DNA from 2 places in the Rhizobium sp. USDA 3886 genome. Region 1 is predicted to be linked to the other one. Evidence: predicted binding sites of a transcription regulator. Region 1 holds the regulator's gene; the other holds the start of a gene.

Evidence for each region. The regulator PhoB, encoded in region 1, activates phosphate uptake and scavenging genes when phosphate is short. The targets are predictions, from matches to a motif close to TGTCATNNANCTGTCAT.
Region 2: the regulator PhoB is predicted to act here: its motif matches at 3,121-3,137, upstream of ACZ9BX_RS16965 (DUF2794 domain-containing protein).

The regions. Positions count from the first base shown of each region.
Region 1 covers NZ_JBWCDC010000001.1:2,518,625-2,524,800, forward strand. Annotated here, with positions in the region: gene ACZ9BX_RS12935 (GcrA family cell cycle regulator) at 43-576, shown strand; gene phoB (phosphate regulon transcriptional regulator PhoB) at 647-1,330, opposite strand; gene phoU (phosphate signaling complex protein PhoU) at 1,365-2,078, opposite strand; gene pstB (phosphate ABC transporter ATP-binding protein PstB) at 2,113-2,928, opposite strand; gene pstA (phosphate ABC transporter permease PstA) at 2,944-4,263, opposite strand; gene pstC (phosphate ABC transporter permease subunit PstC) at 4,260-5,741, opposite strand; gene ACZ9BX_RS12965 (substrate-binding domain-containing protein) at 5,902-6,176, opposite strand, start outside.
Region 2 covers NZ_JBWCDC010000001.1:3,351,606-3,357,781, reverse strand. Annotated here, with positions in the region: partial or broken gene ACZ9BX_RS16980 (ABC transporter permease) at 1-1,124, shown strand, start outside; gene ACZ9BX_RS16975 (Bax inhibitor-1/YccA family protein) at 1,304-2,032, shown strand; gene ACZ9BX_RS16970 (N-acetyltransferase family protein) at 2,135-2,692, shown strand; gene ACZ9BX_RS16965 (DUF2794 domain-containing protein) at 2,698-3,099, opposite strand; gene ACZ9BX_RS16960 (DUF1223 domain-containing protein) at 3,377-4,117, opposite strand; gene acnA (aconitate hydratase AcnA) at 4,338-6,176, opposite strand, start outside.

The DNA of each region.
Region 1 (6,176 bases):
GGGGGATTCTGCCTTCACAACGCTAAACGGCGGAGACAGGGCATGAACTGGACAGACGAGCGAGTCGAAAAACTCAAAAAGCTTTGGTCCGAAGGACTGAGCGCGAGCCAGATCGCTGCGCAGCTCGGCGGAGTGAGCAGGAACGCGGTGATCGGCAAGGTCCACAGGCTTAGCCTTCCGGGCCGCGCCAAGGCCGGCGGCACCGCGGCGGCCGCACGCGCGCCGAAGCGTAATACCTCGGCTCCGCGCGCACCGAACTATGCATCGCGGATCGCGACCCGCACCGTCACGCGCCAGCAGGGCGCAACGATGCTCAAGGAAGAGATCGAAATCGATCTCATGGAGGAGGTAAACTATCGTCCGGCCGCAAACGTGGTCGTGCCGATCTCCCGCCGCCTCGGCCTGACGGAACTCACGGAACGCACCTGCAAGTGGCCGGTCGGCGATCCGCTGAAGGATGATTTCCACTTCTGCGGTTGCGATAGCCCGGACTCTTCACCCTACTGCAGCTATCATGCGCGCCTTGCCTATCAGCCGGTCAACGAGCGCCGCAGGACAGCAGCTCGCGCAAACTGAGCCGGATAAAAGACAAACGGAAACGGGCCTCGCGGGCCCGTTTTTTGATGTCCGGCAATGGAAGCGGCAATCAGGATTCCATGGAATATCCGGCACCGCGGACGGTGCGAATGACATCCTGCATGTTGGAGAAGTTCAGCGCCTTGCGCAGCCGGCCGACATGGACGTCCACAGTGCGCTCATCGACATAAATGTCGTGGCCCCAGACACCGTCCAGAAGCTGCGAACGCGAGAAAACGCGGCCGGGCGACGACATCAGGAATTCCAGGAGGCGGAATTCGGTGGGGCCGAGGCGAACTTCGCGGCTTTTGCGGTGAACACGATGCGTTTCGCGGTCGAGTTCGATGTCGCCGCATTTCAGCACCGTCGAGAGCACCTCAGGCTTGGCGCGGCGCAGCATCGCCCTGACGCGGGCAACGAGCTCCGGCGTCGAAAACGGCTTGACGACATAGTCGTCGGCGCCGGTCGAAAGGCCGCGGACGCGCTCGCTTTCCTCGCCGCGCGCCGTCAGCATGATGATCGGCAGGCGCTCGGTCTCCGGACGCATGCGCAGGCGGCGGCAAAGCTCTATGCCCGATACGCCCGGCAGCATCCAATCGAGGATCAAAAGGTCCGGCGTGCGCTCCTGAAGCCGGATTTCGGCCTCGTCGCCACGCAGGATGGTATCGACCTCGAAACCTTCGGCCTCAAGGTTATAGCGAAGAAGCACACTCAGTGCCTCTTCGTCTTCAACGACTGCAACTCTCGGGATCATTCGGTTCGGTCTCCTGAGGGCCGGTTCGGAATTGTCATTCCGTGACCGCGCCGACGGTGTTGGCAGTATCGTCCTTCGGACGTTCGCCTTCCGGCTGGGCGCCGGTCGCCATGTAATAGATCGTTTCGGCAATGTTGGTGGCATGGTCGCCGATGCGCTCGATGTTCTTGGCGCAGAAGAGAAGATGCGTGCAGCTGGTGATGTTGCGCGGATCTTCCATCATGTAGGTCAGAAGCTCGCGAAACAGCGAAGTGTACATCGCGTCGATTTCCTCGTCGCGCTCGCGGATCGACTTCGCCCTGTCGGCGGCACGGGTCGTATAGACGTCGAGCACTTCCTTGAGCTGGACGAGCGCCAGTTCGGAAAGATGCTCGAGGCCGCGGGCGAGCTTACGCGGAACGCCGGTGCTTTGCACCGCGATGACGCGCTTGGCCGTGTTCTTGCCGAGATCGCCGACGCGCTCAAGGTCGGCTGCGATACGGATCGAGCCCATGATCTCGCGAAGGTCGGAGGCCATCGGCTGGCGGCGGGCAATGGTGACGACCGCCTTGTCGCCGATCTCGCGTTCGGCATGATCGAGGATCACGTCGTCGGAGATGACCTTCTGGGCCAGAGCCGTATCGCCGTTGACAAGGGCGCGGACTGCGTCGGACACCATCTGCTCGGCAAGCCCACCCATTTCCGAGATGCGGCGGGTTAGGAACTTCAAATCGTCGTCATAGGCAGAAAAGATATGGGTCGATGCCATGGGAATTGTCCTTGAATAGCCTGAACGCCGCAACTCAGCCGAAGCGGCCCATGATGTAATCCTGGGTGCGGGGGTCGTCCGGGTTGGTGAACATCTTGTCGGTGTCGTTCTCCTCGACGAGATTGCCGAGGTGGAACATAGCGGTCCGCTGCGAAACGCGGGCCGCCTGTTGCATCGAGTGCGTCACGATGACGATGGTGAAGTTCTCGCGCAGCTCATGGATCAGCTCTTCGACCTTGGCAGTCGCAATCGGATCGAGCGCCGAGCACGGTTCGTCCATCAGGATGACTTCCGGGCTCACGGCAACGGCACGCGCGATGCACAGACGCTGCTGCTGGCCACCGGACAGGCCGGTGCCGGATTCATGCAGGCGATCCTTGACTTCGTTCCAAAGGCCGGCGCGCTGCAGCGACTGCTCGACGATCTGGTCCAAGTCCGCCTTCGACTTCGCCAGGCCATGGATACGTGGCCCGTAGCTGACGTTCTCGTAGATCGTCTTCGGGAACGGGTTCGGTTTCTGGAAGACCATGCCGACGCGGGCGCGGAGCTCCACGACGTCGATATCCGGATCGTAGATATCCTCGCCATCAAGCGTGATCTTGCCTGTCACGCGGCAGTTGTCGATCGTATCGTTCATGCGGTTCAGGCTGCGCAGGAAGGTAGACTTGCCGCAGCCGGAGGGGCCGATGAGCGCGGTAACCGTGTTCTCGCGGATGTTTAGCTTCACGTCGAAAAGCGCACGCTTATCGCCGTAGTAGACCGACACGTCCTGGCCGATCATCTTGTACGGGATCGTATTCATTTTCTGGTCCAGAGCCTTCTCAACTGCTGCTTCAGTCAACATGTTCATGACTATGTACTCCGTTTACCAGCGACGCTCAAAGCGCCGGCGCAAGAGGATGGCTCCGAGGTTCATGACGATCAGGAACAGGAGCAGGACGATAATGGCGCCAGACGTGCGCTCGACGAAGGCGCGTTCGGCTTCGTTGGCCCACATGTAGACCTGTACCGGCAGCGCCGTGGACGGGTCGAGCGGGGTGCTCGGCGCGCTGGCGACGAAGGCGACCATGCCGATCAGGAGAAGCGGTGCGGTTTCTCCGAGCGCGTGTGCCAAACCGATGATCGTGCCGGTCAAAATACCGGGCATCGCAAGCGGCAGGACGTGGTGGAACACCATCTGCATCTTCGAGGCGCCGAGGCCGAGAGCCGCCGCGCGGATCGACGGCGGGACAGCGCGCAGTGCTGCGCGGGTGGCGATGATGATCGTCGGCAGCGTCATAAGCGTCAGCACCAAACCGCCGACCAGTGGGGCCGAGCGTGGCAGGCCGGCGAAGTTGATGAAAACAGAAAGACCGAGCAGACCGTAGACGATCGAGGGAACGGCAGCGAGGTTGTTGATGTTCACCTCGATCAGGTCCGTCACCTTGTTCTTGGTCGCGAATTCCTCAAGGTAGATCGAGGTGCCAACGCCGATCGGCAGCGACAGAACGAGAACGATCAGCATCAGGTAGAGCGAGCCGACAAGAGCGACGCCGAGGCCGGCGGCTTCAGGACGGCTGGAGTTGCCATGGGTGAAAAGTCCGGTGTTGAACTCCTTGAAAAGCGCTCCGTTCGTCTTCAGCTCGTTCATCCAGCCGACCTGCTTGTCGTTCACCTTACGGTTCTTCTCATCGACGGCAAGGTCGATCTGGCCCTTGTTGGCGCTGTCGACATTGGCGTCGGCCAGAACGGTCACATTGACGGTCTTGCCGATGATCGACGGGTCGGCGACAACCATGTCACGCAACTGGATCGGCGCGCTCTTGGAGAGCATCGCCGTCGCCTCACGGACATCCGGGCGGCTGGAGGCGTTGATGTTCAACTCCTTGACAAGCGCATCACGCAGCAGCGCGCCGTAATTGGCTGCAATCAGCACCGACGGATCGGTGGCCCGCTTGTTATCCGGGTCGATGGTCTTTTCAGTAAATTCGACCGGAAGCGAGATCACCGTCTGCTGGAAGGCAGTGTAGCCGTTGCGGATGACCGTCGACAGCAGGAACGCCAGGAAAATCAGGCCGAAGGAGATAGCGGCAATGCCATAGGCCCTGAAACGGCGCTCCGCAGCATAACGGCGCTTGATGCCGATATCGCGGCGCTCTGGCGCCTTGGAAATGGTGCCTGCAATGGGGGAAACAATATTCGTCATTCGTACTGCTCCCGGTATTTGCGCACGATGTAGAGCGCGTAGATATTAAGGCAAAGCGTGATGAAGAAGAGCGTGATGCCGAGCGCGAAGGCGACCAGCGTCTGCGGCGAGGTGAATTCAAGGTCGCCGGTCAGCTGGTTGACGATCTTGACGGTCACCGTGGTCATCGGCTCGAAGGGATTGATCTGTATACGCGCAGCGACACCGGCGGCCAGCACGACGATCATGGTTTCGCCGATGGCGCGTGAGGCCGTCATCAGGAGTGCGCCGACGATGCCCGGCAGAGCTGCCGGAAGCACCACCTTCTTGATCGTTTCCGAGCGCGTGGCGCCGAGGCCCAGCGAACCATCACGCAGCGCGCGCGGCACCGCGGTGATGATGTCGTCCGACAGCGAGGAAACGTAGGGGATCAGCATGATGCCCATGACGATACCGGCCGTCAGAACGCTCTGCGCCTGAATGAAGTTGCCGTAATTGCCGGTGAGAAGGCCGTTCACTTGCGCAGACAGATCGCGCAGGAACGGGCCGACGGTAACAAGGGCAAAGAAGCCGTAGACGATGGTCGGGATACCGGCCAGAACTTCAAGAAGAGGCTTGGCGAGCGATCGAACCTTCGGAGCAGCATATTCAGCCATATAGATGGCGGCGAAAAGGCCAACCGGCACTGCGACCAGCATGGCAACAAAGCCGATATAAAGCGTGCCGAGCAGCAGCGGGATGAGGCCGAACTGACCGAAAGACGAGCCGCCTGCGCCGGCAAAACGCGGATCCCAGACCGTGCCGAAGAAGAAGTCGGTTGCCGGAACCGTTGCGAAGAAGCGGATGGCTTCGGACAGCATCGAAAAAACGATGCCGACCGTGGTCAGGATCGCAATGGATGATGCAACGAGAAGTGCCCAGAGCATAACACGCTCGACACGGTTGCGAGCCCGGAAGCGCGGCGCAATACCACGAAGCGCATAGAATGCGCCGCCGAGAGCGAGCACGAAGACAACCGCGGTCATGATCATGCGGCTGCCTGCGGCTTTGGCATTCAGTGTCTTCGCTGCATCGATCATGAAAGGCTGCGGCTCACCGGCGAGCGGAACACCCTTCCCGTTGAGCTTTGCCTGAATGGCTGCGGTATCGGAACCGAGCACACTGATCTCATCTGACGTCAACAGGTTCATGCCGCGGGCGATGGTCGCGACCATGCTGTAGCTCAGATCCTGTTCTGCGGCGGTCTTCGCCTTCACGTCGTCGGGGAAAGCGTCGCGGACAGCGGATTCGACGATCCCCGGGCTTGCGGCGAGCCAGATGCAGAGAATGATAAGCGCAGGGAGAGTCGACCAGATGGCTGCGTAGGCACCGTAGTAGCCCGGCCGCGAATGAAGCGCGGACGGCTTGCCGCCGGCAAGCGCCATGGCACGGCTGCGAGCGGCCACATAGGCCAGCGCGCCAAGCACCACGAGACACAAGAGTATGATGGATGTGCTCATTCGTTACGTCCCCAGGCTCACGACCCAAAAGCACCCGCAGACCATCCTGCGCGGCTTCCCAATCATGGAGAAACTTGAAACCCTGCCGCCACTAGGCAAGGGGCAGAAGCAGTCGAATAAAATGCCGGCGCGGCCTCAGGCACCGCGCCGGCACAACCCATTACATGGTCTTTTCGGCTTCGACGTTCTTGCGGATCTCTTCGCGCTCTGCATCCGGAGCAGCGACGAGGCCGTATTCGACGAGCGGGCCATCAGGACCGATCATCTGGTCGGAGACGAAGAAGTTCACGTATTCCTTCAGGCCCGGAACGGCGCCGAGATGTGCCTTCTTGACGTAGAAGAACAGCGGGCGGGAAACCGGATAGGTGCCGTTGGAGATTGTTTCGGTCGACGGAACGACGCCGTTGACAGTTGCAACCTTCAGCTTGTCGGCAT
Region 2 (6,176 bases), 830 kb from region 1:
CCATCGCCCTGGCGCACTGACGCCGTCCGTCGTCCTCTCGCTCGGTCTCGGCCTCGCTCTGCTGGTCACCCTGACGCTCATCGACGGCAACCTCCGCCGGCAATTGACTGGACGCATGGCCGATGGCGCACCGAATTTCTTCTTCGTCGACATTCAAAGTGCCGAGGTCGAAAACTTCCGCAGCCTGATCAACCGGCAGGCACCAGAAGGCAAACTCGTCGAAGTGCCGATGCTGCGCGGCCGTATCTTGGCGCTGAACGGGAAGGGACGTGACCAAGATCCAGGTGCCGCCCGGTGGCCAGTGGGTGCTGCGCGGCGATCGCGGCATCACCTATTCAGAGTCGAAGCCGGAAAACTCCTCGCTGACGGAGGGAAGCTGGTGGCCGAAGGACTACGGGGGCGAGCCGCTTGTCTCCTTCTCCTCGGAAGAAGCCAGAGAACTCGGCCTGAAGATCGGCGATACCGTCACTGTCAATGTGCTTGGCCGCAACCTCACTGCCAAAATTGCCAACTTGCGGAAGGTCGAGTGGGAATCGCTGTCGATCAATTTCGTCATGGTCTTCTCGCCCAATACCTTCCGTGGCGCTCCGCATGCATGGTTGGCAACGCTTACCGATCCCTCGGCGACGCCGGCCGTGGAAGCAGCCATCCTCAAATCCGTGACCAATACCTACCCGACGATCACCAGCGTCCGTGTCAAAGATGCGATCGACATCGTCAACACGCTGGTCGCGCAGCTTGCGACTGCAATCCGCGCGGCCGCCTCCGTTGCGCTCATCTCCTCCATTCTGGTACTCGCCGGCGCGCTTGCCGCCGGCAACCGGGCACGAACCCACGATGCCGTCGTGCTCAAGACGCTGGGCGCGACGCGAGCGATGCTGATCCGCGCCTTCAGCTACGAATATCTGATCCTAGGGATTGCAACGGCGGTCTTCGCATTGATCGCCGGCGGAGCCGCGGCCTGGTTCATCGTCAGCCGAATCATGCGGATACCTTCGACGTTCCTGCCGGATGTCGCTGGCCTTACGCTGATCACCGCTCTGGTCCTGACCGTTGGCATCGGGCTGATCGGCACTTGGCGCATTCTCGGCCAGAAGGCAGCACCCGTTTTACGCGAACTCTGAATCGGCGGCAGATAAAATCCCTTCACCTTACGGCGATTTAACCCGATCGCGGGTTGCAAGGGCCTTGTTTGCAACGGGCGAAAGGCTCATATTATCGCTAGGCATGCTGGAGCTCCGCAGCGGCGCCCGGGTCGTATAGCCCGACACCGTATTTCCATCGGAGCTTTTAAGAGGAAACTATGGCTGACCTTCGTAACTACCAAAGCCGCGCACAAACTGGCGAGATGATCGACCAAGGACTGCGCTCCTATATGCTCAAGGTCTACAACCTGATGGCGCTGGGTCTGGCGATCACGGGTGTAGCGGCATTTCTGTCATTCCAGCTCGCTTTTGCCGACGGTCAATTGACCGCCTTCGGCCAGGCGATCTATGTGAGCCCGCTGAAGTGGGTCGTGATCCTTGCCCCGTTGGCTCTGGTGTTTTTCCTGAGCTTCCGGATTGGCCGCATGAGTGTCGCCGCCGCCCAGACGACCTTCTGGGTCTATGCCGCACTCGTCGGCCTTTCGCTGTCGTCAATCCTGCTGATCTACACGGGCCAGAGCGTCGTTCAAACGTTCTTCATCACCGCCGCCTCCTTTGGCGCGCTGTCGCTCTACGGTTACTCGACAAAACGTGACCTCTCGGCGATGGGCTCGTTCCTGATCATGGGCCTCTTCGGTCTGATCATCGCCTCGGTGGTGAACATTTTCCTGGCCTCTTCCGCGATGCAGTTCGCGATCTCCGTGATCGGCGTTCTGATCTTCGCAGGCCTTACAGCCTACGATACGCAGCGGATCAAGGAAATGTACTTCGAAGCCGATGACGTTGCCGTCGCCGGCCGCAAGGCGATCATAGGCGCGCTGACGCTCTATCTCGACTTTATCAACCTCTTCATGTTCCTGCTGCAGTTCCTCGGTAACCGCAGGTAAGGGGACAGCATCACCGAAAAGGCGGCTCCGGCCGCCTTTTTTATTGCGCGTTGAGCGATGGAGTGTTTTCTAAAGACTATTCATCAATAGTCGGCCGACTCAATGCCCTTCTCCCTTCGTGACGCCACTCCTTCCGACCTCCCCGCAATCACGGAGATCTATCGCGAATCAGTCCTCAATGGCGTCGCGAGCTACGAGATCATCCCGCCTTCGGAATCCGAGATGGCCTCTCGCTTCTCCGCGAATACCGACCTCGGGTATCCCTATGTCGCTGCGGTTGATGAGAATGGGACCCTGCTTGGCTATGCCTACGCCTCCGCCTTCCGCACCCGACCTGCCTATCGCTGGATCGTGGAGGATTCAATCTATCTCGTGCCTGCAGCGCGCGGCCTTGGCATCGGTCGGGCACTGCTCACAGCGCTGATTTCACGCTGCACGGAACTCGGCTTCCGCCAGATGGTAGCCGTCATTGGCGGCGCTCATCCTGCTTCGATCGCGCTTCATCGCACGTTGGGCTTTGACGATACGGGTTTGCTGAAAGGTACCGGATACAAACACGGGCGCTGGCTTGACACGATGATCATGCAGCGGCCGCTCGGCGATGGCAAAGACAGCGATCCTAATCCGTCGGTCTATCCCGGCACGCTGTTCATGGGCTGATGCCGTCACTTCTCGACGAGTTTGAGCACCTTGTTGAAGACTTTCAGCACCTGCTGGAGGTCATGGCCGCGCTTCAGGATCATGCCGTTTGAATTGACCACCGAATAGGCGCCTTGCTTGGTGGCAAGCCTCGGATCCTTCTCGATGCGGAAAAGCGGCATCTCGCCTGAACGTTTGAACACGGCGAAGATGGCCTTCTCCTTCAAATGGTCGATGGCGTAGTCTTTCCACTCGCCTTCGCCGACCATCCTTCCGTAGATCCACAGAATCGCATCCAGCTCGCGGCGATGAAACGTCACCGGCGGCGGATCCTTGCTTTGCTTGTACTCTTTTAAATCGACGACGACCGAGGAACTACTACTGGCGGAACGGGCGTCGCCATGCCGCAAATCCGGCTGATCTGTCATCAGTCTCCCAAGCCTCCGCTTATGACAGGAGAACGACAGTTTGCCCGAGCCACATCAAATTGCAAGTGCGGCCAACCATCACATTAAACATATGCTATGCAATCTCCCAAGCGCCGCATTTCAGTCAAAACAGCGCCTCATTTCCGGGGGAAGTTCGCTCACTGATTTGGCGCCAGCGCGCCAAAGGGCCCGGCTGAGCGTATCGACCTTAACCCCAGCCCCGAATACGATCAGCCGGGCCGCCTCATTTCCATCCGCGTCGAAGCGGTGAAACCGGTCAGATATTCTTGCCTGCCATGACGATTGTTGCGCCGAGAATCGCGGCCGGATCGCCGTCCGCTGTCGCAGCCTGAAGCAGGACGGCGCACCCCTCGAGTCCTGGTTTCTGCAGAACGCTTGCGGGCAGCGTCAGGTTTGCCGACTTGCCGTCCCACATGCCAATCGTTTCGACATCGCTGACGCTGTTGAGATAGGAAATCTTCTTGCCGCTGTTTTCGCCCTTTTCGACGGTAATCGTCTTTTCCTTGTCGAAATAGACAAGAACGACATTGGCCTTTCCTTCGCCGGCGCCGATCTTTATCTCGAGCTCGTCGCCGCGCATCTGCGCGTCCACGGGCACGGTCAAGCCTTTGCCTTCCGTCGAAAATGTATCGATCTTGCCGTTGATAGCAGAAAGGTCTGAGCCAGTCAGGTGATCGCGGCCGTTCACCATGACCTGCGGTGTATAGACATTGCTGCGGCCCATCATCCGCGCATAACCATATTGGCGCTCGGTGTTTTCCTTCGAGCTGAACGTGTCCGTCCACCCGAGATAATTCCAGTAGTCCACATGATAGGCGAGCGCGATGACATCGCCCTGGCTAACAAGCTTCCGGAAGGCAGCATCGGCGGGGGGACAAGAGGAGCATCCCTGCGAGGTGAAAAGTTCAACGACGCCTTTCGGCTTGCCATCCTCGGCATGAAGCGGCGCTGTAAGCACCATACCGGCGACCAGCGAGATCACAAAACGCGGCGACATTCCAACCTCTTTTCCAGAGACACGCAGCAGACCGAAAACCGCAGGCCCTGATTTACGATGGTAGAGATAATCCTTCCGGCCGCAAACGGGAAGTCACGAAGGGGTGAGACGCCACCCGCCGGCATCGTCGCCGGAACACATCGGCGTGAGATGGAAACCCGCAAAGAAAACCGCCGGAGATTGCTCTCCGGCGGTCATTATATGCCATGCCTCTTAACAATCAGGCAGCAAGATCGCGCAGAACCGTCTGCAGGATACCGCCGTTGTTAAGGTAGATCACTTCATCAAGCGTATCGACGCGCGACAGGAGCGGAACTTCCTTTACCGTGCCGTCGCCGTAAGTGATCTTGGCGATCTTCTTCTGGCGAGGTTTGATGTTTTCCAGGCCCTCGATGGTAACGGTCTCGTCACCCTTGAGGCCAAGGCTCTGCCAAGTCGTACCGTCTTCGAAGACGAAGGGGATGACGCCCATACCAACCAGGTTCGAGCGGTGGATACGTTCGAAGGACTGCGCGATAACGGCCTTGACACCGAGCAGGTTCGTGCCCTTCGCCGCCCAGTCACGCGACGAACCGTTGCCGTATTCGACACCTGCGAAGATGACCAGCGGGACACCCTCTGCCTTGTACTTCATGGCGGCGTCGTAGATCGATTCCTCTTCCTTCGATGGATAGTGGATCGTGTAGCCGCCTTCCTTGCCGTTCGGGCCGAGCATGTGGTTGCGGATGCGGATGTTGGCGAAGGTGCCGCGCATCATCACTTCATGATTGCCGCGCCGCGTGCCGTATTGATTGAAGTCCGCGACCCCGACATTGTGCTCGAGCAGATAAGAACCGGCCGGCGACGCAGCCTTGATCGAACCGGCCGGGGAAATGTGATCGGTGGTGATCTTGTCCCCGAAGAGACCGAGGATGCGGGCACCCTTGATATCCGAGGTACCGCTGCCCTTCTTGCCCATGCCGACGAAATAAGGCGGGTTCTGGACATAGGTTGAGTCGTCGTCCCAGGCGTAGGTCTGGCCCGGAGGAACCTGAACGGCCTGCCAGTTTTCATCGCCCTTGAAGACATCCGCATATTTCGTTTCGTAGAGTTCGCGGGTGACATACTTCAGGATGAATTCCTGAACCTCCTTCGCGGTCGGCCAGATGTCCTTGAGATAGACCGGCTTGCCGTTCTGGTCCTCGCCGATCGGCTCCTTGGTCAAGTCCTTCTGGACCGTGCCGGCGAGCGCATAAGCGACGACGAGCGGCGGGGATGCCAGGTAGTTCGCTTGAACGTCCGGCGAGATACGGCCTTCGAAGTTGCGGTTGCCCGAAAGCACGCCCGAAACGATAAGGCCCTTGTCGTTGATCGTCTTCGAGATCGGTGCCGGCAGCGGGCCGGAATTGCCGATGCAGGTCGTGCAGCCGAAGCCGACGAGGTTAAAGCCGAGCTTGTCGAGTTCGGCCTGTAGGCCGGACTTGGCAAGATATTCGCCAACAACCTGCGATCCAGGCGCCAGCGAGGTCTTGACCCAGGGCTTAGTCTTCAGGCCCTTGGCAACGGCGTTGCGGGCAAGCAGGCCGGCAGCGATAAGCACCGATGGGTTGGAGGTGTTAGTGCAGGACGTGATGGCGGCAATGGCAACGTCGCCATGGCCGAGATCGAAGTCCGTGCCTTCGACCGCATAGCGGTTTGAAAGCTGGCCGGGCTTCTTGTAGTCGGCGTCCATCGACGTGGCGAAACCGGACGCGATGCCTTCGAGCGCGATGCGGCCTTCCGGGCGCTTCGGGCCTGCCATGGACGGCACGACGTCGCCGAGGTCGAGTTCCAGCGTGTCGGTGAAGACCAGATCGGAACCATCGCCATCGCGCCACATGCCTTGCGCCTTGGAATAGGCTTCGACCAGCGCGATCCGGTCATGTGTACGGCCGGACATGGTGAGGTAGTTGATGGTTTCGCCGTCGACCGGGAAGAAGCCGCAGGTCGCGCCGTATTCCGGACCCATGTTGCCGATCGTTGCGCGGTCTGCGAGCGGCATGTTGTCCATGCCCGGGCCGAAGAACTCAACAAACTTCGA